DNA from 3 places in the Schinkia azotoformans genome. Region 3 is predicted to be linked to each of the others. Evidence: riboswitches for the same ligand, from Rfam matches in the RefSeq annotation. Region 3 holds a riboswitch; each other region holds the start of a gene.
What was found. A riboswitch is a leader RNA that binds a small molecule or an ion and turns the genes downstream of it on or off. The one in region 3 is predicted to bind S-adenosylmethionine.
Positions count from the first base shown of each region.

Region 1: it holds a riboswitch for S-adenosylmethionine, as region 3 does, so the genes downstream of both, P9E47_RS09890 (methionine biosynthesis PLP-dependent protein) here and P9E47_RS10620 (O-acetylhomoserine aminocarboxypropyltransferase/cysteine synthase family protein) in region 3, are expected to answer to the same signal.
Region 2: it holds a riboswitch for S-adenosylmethionine, as region 3 does, so the genes downstream of both, P9E47_RS09865 (YezD family protein) here and P9E47_RS10620 (O-acetylhomoserine aminocarboxypropyltransferase/cysteine synthase family protein) in region 3, are expected to answer to the same signal.

Region 1 is NZ_JARSMD010000017.1:20,762-25,994, reverse strand. Features, by position in the region: gene P9E47_RS09905 (YjiH family protein) at 1-535, opposite strand, end outside; gene P9E47_RS09900 (hypothetical protein) at 793-1,113, shown strand; gene metC (cystathionine beta-lyase) at 1,152-2,339, opposite strand; gene P9E47_RS09890 (methionine biosynthesis PLP-dependent protein) at 2,336-3,457, opposite strand; SAM riboswitch class I at 3,554-3,660, opposite strand; gene tnpB (IS200/IS605 family element RNA-guided endonuclease TnpB) at 4,117-5,233, shown strand, end outside.
Region 2 is NZ_JARSMD010000017.1:14,659-19,891, forward strand. Features, by position in the region: gene P9E47_RS09845 (enoyl-CoA hydratase/isomerase family protein) at 1-559, opposite strand, end outside; gene P9E47_RS09850 (MetQ/NlpA family ABC transporter substrate-binding protein) at 579-1,436, opposite strand; gene P9E47_RS09855 (methionine ABC transporter permease) at 1,494-2,159, opposite strand; gene P9E47_RS09860 (methionine ABC transporter ATP-binding protein) at 2,149-3,162, opposite strand; gene P9E47_RS09865 (YezD family protein) at 3,307-3,495, opposite strand; SAM riboswitch class I at 3,582-3,686, opposite strand; gene P9E47_RS09870 (YceI family protein) at 3,820-4,347, opposite strand; gene P9E47_RS09875 (acyl-CoA dehydrogenase family protein) at 4,565-5,233, shown strand, end outside.
Region 3 is NZ_JARSMD010000017.1:166,831-172,063, reverse strand. Features, by position in the region: gene P9E47_RS10650 (FAD-dependent monooxygenase) at 1-194, shown strand, start outside; gene P9E47_RS10645 (toprim domain-containing protein) at 336-686, shown strand; gene P9E47_RS10640 (thioredoxin family protein) at 699-1,007, shown strand; gene sigI (RNA polymerase sigma-I factor) at 1,175-1,927, shown strand; gene P9E47_RS10630 (anti-sigma factor domain-containing protein) at 1,945-3,198, shown strand; gene P9E47_RS10625 (hypothetical protein) at 3,364-3,720, shown strand; SAM riboswitch class I at 3,800-3,906, shown strand; gene P9E47_RS10620 (O-acetylhomoserine aminocarboxypropyltransferase/cysteine synthase family protein) at 4,003-5,233, shown strand, end outside.

The DNA.
Region 1 (5,233 bases), 150 kb from region 3:
TACTTGTTAAAAGTACCCCAATCGTCCCATCACCGAGCCAGGAGGCAATACAGTCAATTGAAGATCTTCCCGGCAGCTTAAAAATCGGCCGCATCACTTTTGTAAAAAGGGCCCCGAAAAATTCAAGCAGTCCAAAATCTAAAAGCAAGGGCAAAAATAACCCTGCAAATAAAAATACAGAAAATAATATAGGAAGCAAATCGTTTAACAGCAAACCGCCTGTATTTTCCGACCAAATAAACTGTGGGCCCATTTGAAAGTAAACCAAAAAGGCAAAGATGCCGCCCATTACTCTAGTAATGGCCCAAACGACTGGTACATCAAATAGATTTTTGAAAAAAGGGTGCCTCGCAAGAAAGGTGGGCTTGAACAGTTTTGCAATAATCGTTCCGATTGATGTTAATTCAATAATCACCATCATAATCACGGGCAGGTAGGTGCCTAAAAGGCTTTGAATAGACCCGGATAAAATGGCAATCGGGATCGTCATTTCACCATTGTATCTAATAGGAATAATAAATAGGAAAATTCCCATTAATGAAGGAATAAGGAATTTCAAGATTTCATTTGTTGTATATTTCTTACTTTCTCTAGCTGTAACCTGTTGCAATGCATTCACCTTTCCACTTTATATTTATAAACCAAAGGTTATTTTAATGCACAATGGTGGAAATGCCAACTCTTATTTAGTATATTCCATTTTTTTTATCTAATAAGGGATAAAAACGTTTTCACTTTCGAAATTGGTTAAAGATTTGTATAATTAAGAAAAAGTAGAAATGAGGTCGAACAATGGAAGAAAGTGTGAATGAAAAAAGAGTAACATATATAAATTCAGAGACAGGCAAAAAACTAACAACCGCTGTCCAAACAGACGGCGCTGGAACACAATTAGATAATTATACAAATGTACGAAATAAACTGCTGACGCTTATTATGATGGAAGTTAAAAACGATGTTACGAATCGAAAAGAATTCGAAGCAGCCACAGAAAAAATTTATCAAGAATTTAAAGCAAAATTCGAAACCTTAAATGAACCAGACTTATTAACCTTGCTCGAACATGCAATCGAAGATATTAAAAAAATTGAATTTCAAACGCATGACGACTAATTTCAATATTAGAACAGAACGAAAGAAGCCCACCTCCCTTAGAGAGATTGGGCTTTTGCTTTTTGCGAAGCAGCCTGCAGTGCCTGCTCAAAATCAGCAATTAAATCGTCAACATGCTCTAGTCCAACAGAAAGTCTTAACAAGCCATCGGTAATTCCTCTTTTTTCTCTTTCCTCTTTTGACATTGCAGCATGTGACATGGTAGCTGGATAAGAAAGTATGGACTCGACAGCCCCGAGGCTAACAGCAAAAACAGGTATTCGAACATGTTCGATAAATGCTTTCGCTATTTCTTTATTTGGTAACCTGAAAGATAAAACAGCACCGAACCCATGAGACTGTTTAACATGGATGTCATGGCCGGGATGAAATGATAAGCCTGGATAATACACTTCCTCGATCAATTGATGATGATGGAGGTATGTGGCTATATGCTGAGCTGATTCCGATGACTGTTTTAAGCGTGTTCCTAATGTTTTCATTCCTTGGATTAATAGATAAGAATCTTGTGCGCCTAAAATAGCACCAAAGGAGTTTTGGATAAAAGCTAGTCTTTTACCTAGTTCTTCGTTCTTTGTAATCGCTAACCCAGCAATAATATCACTATGGCCCGATAAAAACTTTGTAGCACTATGGAGCACCACATCTACACCCAATTGGAGTGGGTTTTGGCAAAGTGGTGTCATAAAGGTGTTATCGAGAAAAGTTAAGCAGTTATGCTCTTTTGCAATTTCTACGACTGCTTCAATGTCTGTAATGTTTAAACACGGATTAGAAGGTGTTTCGATGTAAATGACCTTCGTATTCGGTTGAATTGCATTGGATATTGCGTTAAGGTCAGTCATATTAACAAATGTATGGTCAATCTTAAATTGAGTTAATACTTTGGTTACAAAACGATAAGTGCCACCGTAAACATCTTCTGAGATTACTACATGGTCACCTGCAGAAAGCAGCATGAAGGCTGAAGAGATAGCTGCCATTCCGGAAGCAAAAGCTAATCCTCTCACACCACCTTCTAATTCAGTAATTTTCTGTTCCAGCGCTTCCCTGGTCGGATTACCGGAGCGGCTATAATCGAATGGACCGAAATCGTCAAAACTTGCTTGGTGAAAAGTGGACGATAGATAAATCGGAACGTTTACTGCACCTGTTTTCTGTTCAATATCTGGATTTGATGATGCATGAATTAATTTAGTTTCTAGCTTGTCTTTGTATATGCTCATAGGTCGTTATCCTCCTTTTGCAATTTAGAAAATACTTGTTTCAGGTCTGAAATTAAATCTTCCGCATCTTCAATACCAACGGAAAAACGTAATAATCGATTGCATACACCGCGCTCGTTTCGTTCTTCTTCAGGGATGTCTGCATGTGTCTGGGTGGCAGGATATGTAATAAAGCTTTCAACACCTCCCAGACTTTCGGCAAACGTAATCAACTTGAGATTTTCTAAAAATGGTTCAACCCATATACTTTCCCTTAATCGAAATGACAGCATACCGCCTTTACCAGGATATAAAACGTCAAGAACCTTCTCTTCAGTTTTTAAGTAGTCCGCTATTTTTCTAGCATTTTCATCATGTTGTTTCATTCGTAAATGTAGTGTTTTTAATCCTCTGATTAATAGCCAGGAATCAAAAGGTGATAATACTGCTCCAGCTGCATTATGATGAAAAGCCAATCTTTCGCAAATGTTGTCTCCTTTAGCAACAACCAAGCCAGCAAGCACGTCATTATGTCCACCAATATACTTGGTTGCACTATGAATAACGATATCCGCTCCTAATTCAAGCGGTTGCTGAAAATAGGGTGTATAAAAAGTGTTATCTACGATAAGTAATAAGTTATATTTTTGAGTAAGTAATACATACTGCTCGATATCAATTTCTTGCATTAATGGATTCGTTGGGGTCTCTATAAAAATAGCTTTTGTATTTGAAGTGATCAGCTTTTCTGTTTTGTGTATATCACTAAAGCTTGTATATGTCGTATGAATGTCATAGGCATCTGAAAAATTTTTAAGCAAGCGGTAGGTACCACCATAAATATCCTCAGAAACTAGTAGTTCATCCCCACTCCTGAAAAGAGACAGAACTAATTGGATCGCTGCCATCCCGGAGCTACAGGCAAAACCACGGTCCCCTGACTCCAAGTCTGCAATTCCTTCCTCCAAAATTGTCCGAGTAGGGTTTTTGGTACGAATATAGTCATATCCTGTAGATTTTCTAAGTCCACTATGCCCATAGGCCGTTGATAAATATATAGGTGGATTGACGGCTCCTGTTTTGTGATCCGTTTTATTCCCTAATTGAACTAACTTTGTTTCTAATCTATTTGTTGACATGCTTTTCATCCCTTTCGTTTACATTCATTTTTAAATCAAGGGCAAAAAATAAGAGCCCTCTAATAAGAAGAAGGCTCCTAAAAAACGAAAACAATCTTCTCATCTTCTAGGCGCTTATCGCCTATGGAATTAGCACCGTTTCTTCTTAAAGGCCGGTTGCTGAGACTTCATTGGGCCAATCCCTCAGTCTCTCTTGATAAGAAAAATATGTAATTATTAAATGATTGGAATAATTTTCATTTTATTATACTTTAAAATAGATTACAAGAGGAAAATGAGTGGGAACAGTTGCAACTGTAAAAGTATTTCGCTAAAAGTGGTTGACATTAAAATTATAAGGATGCTAATATCTTCCTAACCCGACTAAACTTATTGGTATTATGAATGATTTTTACTTGCTTTAACGAGGATTAATAAGATTCCTGTTATCCATCGTTTTGCCCAAGTTTACGTTTCGTTTGTAAGAGGAACGCCGGTTATTGTCCAAATTTTTATTATCTATAACAGTGTGCACTCGTATAAATCTCCGACATATGTTATACTATATTCAAGGCAACAAGAACGTACGTTTGACAAAAATACAGTAATGGAATGTGGGCATGGTGCGTAAGTTGTCGTCCTAAATGCATTCAAAAACCGGAAAGTGAGGTGAGTAGAAAATGATCGTAAAGAAAGCATACAAATTTAGGATCTATCCTACCAAAGAACAAGAAATCTTAATTGCTAAAACCATCGGTTGCAGTCGTTTCATCTATAATTACTTTGTGGGAAGACAAAAACAGAAAGATGCATACTGGTATATCGTGAATGAAATGGTTCAGAACGGTCAGCTTCTTAAGAATAATTGGAAGGGTGAATGTTTCAATAAGCATAAATCTATAAAAGCCCTCCCTAATTTAAAGGAACATTACCCCTTTTTAAAAGAAGTAGATAGTATTGCTCTTCAAAAGTCCGTTGAAATTGTTCACGATGCCTATACAAGATACTATAAAAAACAAAATAATGAACCACGTTTTAAATCCAAAAAAAATCCTGTTCAATCGTATACAACCAAATATGTGAATGGTAATATTGCTATTTTGGACCAGCATCTTAAACTTCCCAAACTCGGACTTGTGCGTTTTGCTAAAAGTAAAGAAGTCGATGGTCGAATTATAAATGTTACCATTAGGCATAATGCGACTGGTAAATACTTTGTATCCATTCTTGTTGAAACGGAAGTACAATCTTTTGAAAAGACAGGGTCAGCCGTTGGGATTGATGTGGGACTTAAAAATTTTGCAATCCTTTCGGATGGAACAATATACAAAAATCCAAAGTTTTTCCGTACATTGGAAGAAAAATTAGCAAGTACCCAGCGCATTCTTTCAAGACGAAAAATAGGTTCGTCAAATTGGCATAAACAACGTGTAAAAATCGCAAAAATCCATGAAAAAATCACGAATGCAAGGAAAGATATGCTAGATAAAATCTCAACTCATATTGTCAAAAGCCACGACATCATAGGAATTGAGGATTTGTCTGTAAGCAATATGCTTAAAAATGGAAATCTTGCCAAAGCCATTAGTGAGGTATCATGGTCACAATTTAGAACGATGTTGGAGTACAAAGCGAAATGGTATGGAAAGCAAGTCATAACAGTCGCGAAAACCTTTGCTTCTAGTCAACTATGTTCGAATTGTGGTTATCAACATAAAGACGTAAAGAATCTCGCATTACGTGAATGGACCTGCCCGTGTTGTGGGATACATCACCAAAATCGTGATTTGAATGCTT
Region 2 (5,233 bases), 150 kb from region 3:
CTTTTACAAGTGGAGATTCATCAGTTATTTCTTCCACCAGACCAAATTTAAAAGCCTCTTCAGCCGCGAAAAATTCACCGGAGAAAATAATCTGTTTCGCTTTCCCAATGCCTATTAGTCTTGCTAGTCTCTGTGTTCCGCCGTAGCCGGGAAGTATCCCCAGTTTAACTTCTGGAAATCCAAAGGTTGATCTACTTGAAGCTATTCTGAAATCACAGGCCAGCGCAAGCTCAAATCCGCCTCCTAATGCAAAGCCATCAATAGCAGCAATGACGGGCTGCGGCAATCTTTCGATTTTAGTAAAAATGCTCTGCCCCCGTTTGCATAATTCTTCACCAGTCTCTTTGTTCAGAGTTGAAAATTCGCGAATGTCGGCTCCAGCGACAAAAGCTTTGTCTCCAGCTCCAGATATAATAACAACATCTATTTCACTATTAATGATGTCATCTAAAGTTATAGATAACTGATGTAAAACCTCTTCATTCAACGCATTCACCGGTGGTGCATCAATGGTGATAAACGCAATCCGATCCTCTGTCCGAAGGTGTATCTTTGACATAATAATTGATTCCTCCTATTTAACGATTTTTCATCCAATCCGGTTTACTATAGCCTTGGAATTGTTCATCAATTACTTTTTCAAATTCCGCTGATTCCACTGCTTCCAGGATATCTTTTGTAAATGCAGCCTCTAAATCTTTTGTATTTACAACAACGTTATTCAAATAATCAGCAGGTATGTTCTCTAATTGAAGGGCATCTTGTAAGCTTAAACCTGCTGCTAAAGCAAAGTTACCGTTGATGGCGGATAAATCCGTACTCTCCAAAGACCTTGGTAATTGGGCTGCTTCAATCGGTTGGAAAACTAAATTCTTCGGATTTTCAATAATATCTTTTTCAGAAACAGTAAGTGGGTTAGCATTTTGATCAAATTTGATTAGACCGACATCCTGTAAGATTAATAGCGCCCTAGCAAGATTCGTTGGATCATTCGGTATTGCTACAGAGCTGCCTTCCTTAACCTCATCAATAGATTGATATTTATGCGAATAAATCCCCATTGGAACAGTAGGAACAGGTGACACAATAGAAAGTTCTAGATTATTGTCTTTTGCAAATGTTTCCATATAAATTTTGTGTTGATAAAGATTGGCGTTCAATGAACCATTTCCAAGCGCAATATTGGGTTGAATGTAGTCGCTAAACTCAATGACTTCTACTTTATAGCCCTTTTGTTCAAGGATTGGTTTAATTGCCTTTGAAACCATATCGCTATATGGTCCAACAGTTGCCCCGATTTTAAGTTCTTTAATTTCCTTAGAACCTTCGCTCGTGGCCGCTTGACTTGTCTTTCCACTTTGTCCGCAGCCTGTTAAAATACCTACTAGCAAAACAAATAATAATATTGGTAAAACAACTTTTTTAAATTTCTTCATCATATACTCTCCTTCATTATTCATAGTTTTTATATTTAAGTACTTGGTTTAATCTCATTAGCGTTTATCTACAAAACGGGCAATTTTATCTCCACCGAATTGTATAAACTGCACTAGGACGATCAAAATAATGATTGTCGTAAACATTACAGTATTATCATAGCGATAATATCCAAAGCGGATCGCTAAATCACCGATACCACCGCCGCCAACGATACCGGCCATCGCAGAATATCCAACTAAACTAATCGTTGTAAGGGTCAACCCTTGAATAACACTTGGCTTTGCTTCAGGCAATAGTACATCCTTAATAATCATCCATGGTGTTGCACCAACTGCCACGGCTGCTTCAATGACCCCTTTGTCAATTTCACGTAGTGATGCCTCGACGATTCTTGCAAAAAACGGAATTGCTGCAACAGATAAAGAAACGGAGGCTGCTGTTGGCCCGATTGTTGTCCCTGTAATCAACTTTGTTAATGGGAGCAATGCCACTAGCAAAATAATATAAGGGATTGAGCGCACAATGTTAACGATGATCCCAACAATGGATTGAACGCGAATATTTTCTAAAAATAATCCTTTATCAGTCACGAATAATACCAGTCCTAATGGCAAACCTCCTACAATCGCAATCGTTAAAGAAATGAAAACCATATAGATCGTTTGAAAAAATGCTTTATTCAAGTCAGGTAATAGGTTTATCAAGGAATCAAGCAGCATCATCGAACACCTCCAATACTTCAACCCGTTGTTTAATGAAGCTAAGAGCACGTTCAATTTCAATTGATTCGCCTATTACTTCCATAATAAAAATACCGAGTGGCACTTCCTTGATGTATTCAATTTTTCCGTGAAGTATATTTCCTTTAATATTAAAAGTCTGAAGCATATCTGATACAATCGACTCCTCTGCTACCTCTCCTTTGAAAACAATTTTTACAATTTTTCCTTTTTTATTTGCGATTAGCCGATCAGGTAATCCGAAATGTAAAATTGTATTAATAAATTCTTTTGTTAAATCTTCCTTAGGATTAGCAAAAACTTCATACACCGTACCTTCCTCGATCACTTTTCCTGACTGCATAACCGCAACTTTGTCACAAATTTCTTTAACAACTTCCATTTCATGAGTGATCAGAACAATGGTTAAACCGAGATCCTCATTAATCTTTTTTAGTAGCTTAAGGATTGCTTTAGTCGTTGTAGGATCCAATGCCGATGTTGCTTCATCACATAGAAGTACATTTGGTTCATTCGCTAACGCCCTTGCAATGGCTACCCGCTGTTTCTGTCCGCCGCTTAATTGCGAGGGAAAGCTATCTTTTTTATCTTCAAGTCCCACTATCTCTAAAAGCCCAAGGACACGGTCTTGAATTTCAGCTTTAGATTTCCTTGCTGCCTTTAATGCGAAAGCAACATTCTCAAAAACAGTCTTCGAACTTACTAAGTAAAAATGTTGAAATATCATGCCAATCTTCAGACGCGCTTTCCTAAGCTCTACTTTATTTAAGGAAGTAAGTTCAACTTGATCAACATATACTTCTCCAGAAGTCGGCTTTTCTAATAAATTTAAACACCGTAAAAGTGAACTTTTTCCTGCTCCACTATACCCAATAATCCCAAAAATCTCTCCTTTTGCTATTTTCAGAGATACATGATCCACCCCCACTACAATTCCTTTTTTTGAATGATAACTTTTCACAAGGTTGTGAACTTCGATCAAATTCCCCACTCCAATCTTTGATAATTTAGGGCTTTTAACAAAATAAAAAAGCCCCTAAAGTTTTAGTACATAGTTGCACCTAAAAACTAAAGGAGCCTTCGGTGGTCCGATCGGCAAAAATATAATTTTGTTAGAGTCTTACTTTTAACTTTCATTTGTTCTAGGAGTCTTTGCTTTTTTTTGTTGTAATTGAAACCGGTGTTTTTCATTCTTTTCAATTTGTGTCACCTGTGAATCATGAACTGTTATTTGAACCGTTCCAAATTCTAAGCCTTCTAATGCATAAATAATTTTCTCAAGAACTTGGTGATCAATTCGTGTGTTTAAAGACAATGAAACCCTCTCCTCCCCAATCTTTTTTACATGTAAAAAACCCTCGTTCATTTTGAAAGAGGGTTAACCTGACAATGTCAATTTTCACCTTATCTTTCAGAATGAAATCATTCTGCAGGATTTAGCACCGTTCCATTATGGAGGTTGCTGGACTTCTATGGGCCTGTTCCCTCAGTCGCTCTTGATAAGAAATTATTATATTGATTAGTAATTAATGTCTATAATAAAACCAAGTAATCCAATTGTCAATGAATTATTTAAATTTTTTAAATAATAAAGAAAAAGGCATAGCCCAAGAATAGGCCATGCTTTTGCTTGCATACATTATGCTACTACAAACTCAAAGTTTGCAGATAATTTTACATCTTTACCAACTAGGAAGCCACCAGTTTCAAGCGCTGCGTTCCAAGTTAAACCGTAATTTTCACGGTTGATTTTTCCTTCCACATCGAATCCTGTTACAGTGCTGCCATCCATTGGATTTTTAGAAACACCGCTAAATTCTACTGTAAACTTTTCTGTATTTGTTACATCTTTAATTGTAACTAATGCTGTTAATTCATATTCTTCATCAGAGATTTTTTTAATCGATTGACCTTCGATTTTGATAGTTTGGTATTTTTCTACGTCGAAGAAATCTGCTGAACGTAGGTGTCCATCACGGTCATCATTATTTGTACTGATCGATGCGGCATCAATTGTTGCAGTTATTTTTAAACCTTCAAGATTATCAATATCACCTTCAACAGCAACATCGAAGTTTTTGAATTCACCTTTTGCCTTGGAAACCATCATGTGTTTCACTTGAAATCCGATCCCACTGTGTACTTTATCTAATGTAAATGTTGACATATTATTCGTCCTCCTAAAGTTCATTGTTTATTTTTTTATTAACTTACTTTATGTAACTAAATATAATATATTTATCAAATCACGTCAAGTAATTTTGAGAAAAAAAATTACTACAATAAGAATGGCAACTAATCATTGGAATACACAAAAAATCATTGTATAATTATCTAATAATTAAAAACAGATAAGAATAGTAGGAAAAGGGACTGATTATTAGATGAGATTTCAAGATCTTAAAAGTATGGATGAGCGGCTCGAATACATGGAAGAACTATCTCAACGTTTCTTAACAAGAGCTGCCAAGATTGACGAAGAAGGAGGTTTTCCCTTTGAAAATATTTCTGAACTTAAAAGCTCCGGCTATACTGAGCTTACACTTCCTGAAAAATTTGGAGGAGAAGCAATTTCTCTTTATGATCTTGTCAGGTTTCAAGAGTATATCGCAAGAGGGGATGGCGCCACTGCCTTATCAATTGGATGGCATATGGGGATTATTCAAGATCTAGGTGAAAAAAATTCTTGGAAGGAAGCCATGTTCAAAATGTTATCTGAGGATGTAAAAAAAGGAGCCCTTATTAATAACTGTGCGTCAGAACCGCAAACCGGCAGTCCAACGCGGGGGGGAAAGCCTACAACGACAGCTATTAAAGATGGAGATAAATGGATTCTTAATGGTAGAAAGACATTTTCTACAATGGCCCCTGTACTTGATTACTTTAACGTGACGGCTACAGTTCCGAAAACAGGAGCTATTGGGTACTTTTTAATTCCTCGAGCAAAAGCCGAGGTTAAAATTGTGGAAACGTGGGATAGTATCGCAATGAGAGGCACAGGTAGCCACGATTTAGTATTGAATAATGTCGAGGTAGAGGAGGATTACCAGGTA
Region 3 (5,233 bases):
TAGAATACCAAGCGGAACGTCAACCAAGATCTGCCAGAGTACAAACAAGCGCACGTTCATGGGGTGGAATCATCCATGCCGAAGACCCAACTGCCATTCTTTTAAGAAAAACAATCTTTGAAGCTAGAACTCCATTTGATTATGAAGTATGTGACTGGATTTACGGTGGACATAAAGTTCCGTTAAAAAAATAAAGTATTTTAAAGTAATAGGCTGACCCCTAGTTTCGGAGTCAGCTTATTTTTCATTTTTAAATAATAAACTTATAATAAAAATAGAATATAATATGGAGAAATATTTACCGACAAACTAAGGTGGAGAGCGCATTGGAACAAATGGATTCAGAGAAAGTAATCATAGTTGAAGGAAAATCAGATAAGAAAAAAATCGAGCCATTGATCCGTGATTCAGTTGAAATTATTTGTACAAATGGAACGGTAAGCGCCCAGAAAATTGAAGAGCTCGTTGACGAATTTGACCTCGATAATAAAGATGTCTATATATTAGCCGATGCTGATTATGCCGGGGAAAAACTAAGAAAACAACTAAAAAGAGAGCTTCCAAATGCAAATCATATCTATATTGATAAAGTATATCGTGAGGTAGCGACCACCCCTGAATACCAGCTGGCAACAGCTTTGCTTAGCAAAAACATAAATGTAGATCCAAAATTTCTAATTAAATGAGGCTTAGTAAAAATGAATGAGGTTAAACCTGAACAATGGCAACAATTTTTGACAATGGATGGAGTGCAATTCATTTATTTTTATACACCGATGTGCGGCACGTGCCAATTAGCAAGTAAAATGCTTGAAGTCGTGAACGAAACCATCTCATCTTTACAAATTAATAAATGCAACCTGAACTATTTTCCAGCTATTGCCGCCGAGTACGAAATCGAAAGTGTCCCTTGTTTAACAATATGGGAGGATAGTCAGATTGTCGAAAAAATATATGCGTTTAAGTCCGTAACGTACGTCTATGATATTGTGAATAGCTACTTATAATTTTGTGTCCTTCATACGAGTGGTGAAGGGCTTTTTCGTGTTTGTGGAAAAAAGTTTTGGTCCCAGGGCACCTTAATTTATGTTATAAAGAGTGAAGCGGGAAAAATTCGAGTATACCCAAAAAATAAAAAGAGCATTCGAATGTATATAGGGATCGAGGTGGAAACATGAGGCCTTTACGTATAAAATCATGGTTCAAAAATAAGCTTTCAAAATCAGATGGGGAAATTGAAAATCTGGTTTTAAAAGCACAAAGCGGAGATGAGCGGATACGTCACAATCTTCTTGAGCAATACAAGCCATTTGTGAAAAAAGTCGTATCTAAAGCGTGCAAACGATATATTTCCGAATCCATGGACGAATATAGTATCGGTTTACTTGCTCTGAATGAGGCCATTGACCAGTTTAATCAAGAGCAAGGCGGTAAATTTCTATCCTTTGCAAGTATCGTCATTAATAGAAGGATAATCGATCATATTCGTAAAGAAAGCAGACATAATCATATCCTTTTTTCAGATGAAGAGGACGAGGAAGGTAATATTCAGGAAAATTATATAGAACGAAAAACCTCTTTAGAAAAATACGTCATGGAAGAAGAACGTAAAAAGAGGGTAGAGGAAATAAAAGATTATCAACAGCTGCTGTTTAGTTATGGAATCACCTTTGAGGTGCTAAGCAGCGAATGCCCGAAACATATTGATGCAAGGGAAAACGCCAAAATTGTTGCTAAAACGATTGCCGATGATGTCGGACTACGGGGTGCATTAGTAGAAAAAAAGCGGTTGCCGATTAAGGAGCTCGAAGAACGGGTCTCGTGCAGCCGAAAAACGATTGAACGGAATCGAAAGTATATTATTGCTATCGCTTTAATCTATATTGGAGAGTTTAATGCACTAAAATCATATATTGCACCTGAGTAGGGGGGGGACTCACACTAATGAATCAAGGAATTGTTATGGAGATAAAAAATAAAAAAGCGATTGTTTTAACAAAAGAAGGTGCTTTCGAAACAGTCTCTCTAAAGAAAGGGCAACATGTTGAAATTGGCTCGGAAATTGATATCCCAGTATCTAAAATATATTTCAACTCCAATACAAAACGGATTTCAACGATCGTAGCAGTCGCAGCCGTTCTTGTTTTATTCTTCACTCAATATCCGTTTTTACAGAATAGTAATTTAGCAGTAGCAGCCTATGTAGGATTAGACATTAACCCAAGCATCGAAGTTGGAGTTAATGAAAAGTTGAATGTTGTTGAGGTCATTCCAATTAATAATGATGGAAAAATAATCGTCGATCAAATCGCTGACGACTACCGCAATAGACCTCTATCCAAATTCATTGACGACACGCTTGAACTAGCAAAAGCGGATGGATATTTAACGGAAAATAAAGATGTTCTACTAACAACAACAACAATAAATAAGGACGCCCAAGTAGAAATCGAAGAGAAAGTGAATGTAATAAAAAAGGAAATTGAACAAAGAGGAGTAGTCGTCACTACATTAAAAGGTGACGAAAATACACGAAAAGAAGCGAAAGACTTAGGGGTTTCGACAGGCAAGTATGTGATTTACAAGGAATCTAAAGAGACCTTAACAATTGAGGAAACGAAAGAGTTATCAGTCACACAAATCTATGAAAAACTAGACAAGGGTAAAAAGCAAAAAGATATAGAAAAGAAGAACAGTAAAATAGAGAAAAATAATAAAGAAGAGAAAAATAATAAACAAGAAAAAATGAATAAAGAAACTAAAAATGAACAAAAAGCTGGCAATAAACAGTGGAAATTTGAGGATAAAAAGAACAATAGAAACATAGACAATGTCCCTGTCAAAGCTGATAAAAACACTGATCATAACAAGGAAAGTGATCTCAATAATGAGCCCCCCGGCAAAAGCAAGGTAAAGGAAAAGGAAAATAATAGAGGCTACGAGAAAGCGAACAAAAATAGAACTGAAGATGAAGACAAAGACAGTCCTCCTAGAAATGAAAAATATTATAATAAAATAATAGAATCCCGCGATGACCATTCATCAAAAAACAAAAAGGAGTACTCTGGAAAACACGAAGATTACCAAAGGTCCATCAAAGATAAAAAAGAAGATAAACAAGACGACAAAAAATCAACAGATAATGATAATAGAGATAAGCAAAAAGATAAATATAATGGCGACAAAAAGGAAAATTAGACAATATTTCCCGGTAAATAAAGACAAACATTACTATCGACAGTAAAGTTTGTCTTTTTTTGATGTTAAAAACTTTGTGATTGTCGAACTAATATTCAAGGGAAATTCCTGTCCATAGAGAATACGTAAAAGGAGGGGAAAATGCGTTGAATAGGGTGTGAAAAAATGGGAGAGAAGGAATTTAATAAAGCGTTGTTTGATTTTATTAGTTGCCTAAAGTATGCTTCTCATGTTGTGCCTTTACTGGAAAATGAAAGTTTATCAGTAAAGTTTTGTTCACCTGACTACAATGGGATTACGATGTTCATTAATAAACAGGATGTCTGGCTTGATTATAAAAATTCCGAGAGGCCGTCGTTAATCATTAGCGGTGATGTCTCGAGCCTATTAGAACTTGTAGAAGGCAGAACAAGGCTACAGGTTCTAAAAAAAAGAGGGGAAATAAATGTTAAAGGAAAGTTCCGCAACATTTTAAAATTGGAGTCGCTAATCTATTGTTGTTCATTTGCAAAAACTTCCTAAAAAGATTAAAAAAGTATTTGACACAGCCTAAAAACGGTGATAGGATTACGTTAATCAAATATTACAAATTTTATAAGTTTTCTTATCCAGAGAGGTGGAGGGACTGGCCCTATGAAGCCCGGCAACCGATTTTTTATAAAACACGGTGCCAATTCCAACAGAGTATATTGCTCTGAAAGATAAGTAGAGAGTTTGACTATAGACCCCTCTTCTTATCCGAAGAGGGGTTTTCTGATTTACCTAAACAAGACATTATTAAAAATAAAAAAGGGGTTGTTTGTAATGAGTGGACAAAAAAAATATCGTATTGAAACATTAGGAATTCATGGTGGATTACAATTAGATGAAGGGACTCGTGCACAAGGAACAGCTATCTACCCTTCTAATGCATATTTATTTAAAGATGCAGATCATGCTGCTAATTTATTTAATTTATCTGAGCCTGGCTACATATATACAAGAATTCATAACCCTACTTGCACTGTTTTTGAGGAAAGAATTGCTCTATTAGAAGGCGGAGTTGGAGCACTTTCTGTAGCAAGTGGTTCTTCAGCTATTACATTAGCAATTCTAAATATTGCTGGTGCTGGCGATGAGATTGTTGCAGCATCCAATCTTTATGGTGGAACTTACAATCTGTTTGCTCAAACATTACCGAAATACGGAATTACTGTGAAACTAGTTGACCCAACTGATCCAGAAAACTTCAAAGCAGCGATTACAGATAAAACAAAAGCCATTTTCGCTGAAACAATTGGAAACCCTAGCTTATATGTATTAGACATCGAAGCAGTGGCAAATATTGCCCACGCGGCAGGTATTCCTTTAATCGTTGATAATACTTTTGCAACACCATACCTTTTAAGACCAATCGAATTTGGAGCTGATATCGTTGTTCATTCAGCAACAAAATGGATCGGTGGAAATGGTACGACACTCGGCGGAGTCATTATTGATGGAGGAAAATTTAATTGGAATTCACCGAAGTTCCCAGGCTTTACCGAGCCGGACCCAAGCTATCATGGTCTAGTTTACGCTGAAGCTATTGGTGCAGCTGCTTATATTATTAAAGCTAGGGTTCAATTATTGCGTGACATTGGTCCGGCATTAAGTCCATTCAATGCATTCCAACTAAGCTTAGGTTTAGAGACATTACATGTCCGTATGAAAGAACATATCGCAAACACTAGAAAAGTAGTGGGATACTTACAAAACCATCCTGCTGTTGAGTGGGTATTATATCCGGAACTGGAAAATCACCCTTCACATGCTTATGTTTCAAAATACTTACCAAAGGGTGCTGGTTCAGTAGTTGTATTTGGAATTAAAGGTGGACGCGAGGCAGGAAGAACCCTAATTAATAACGTAGAGCTTTGGTCGCACGTAGCAAATGTCGGCGATGCTAAGAGCTTAATTATTCATCCTGCAAGCACTACCCATTCACAATTAAATGAAGAAGACTTGAAAAAATCAGGTGTTTCTGAAGACTTAATCCGTCTATCAATTGGTATTG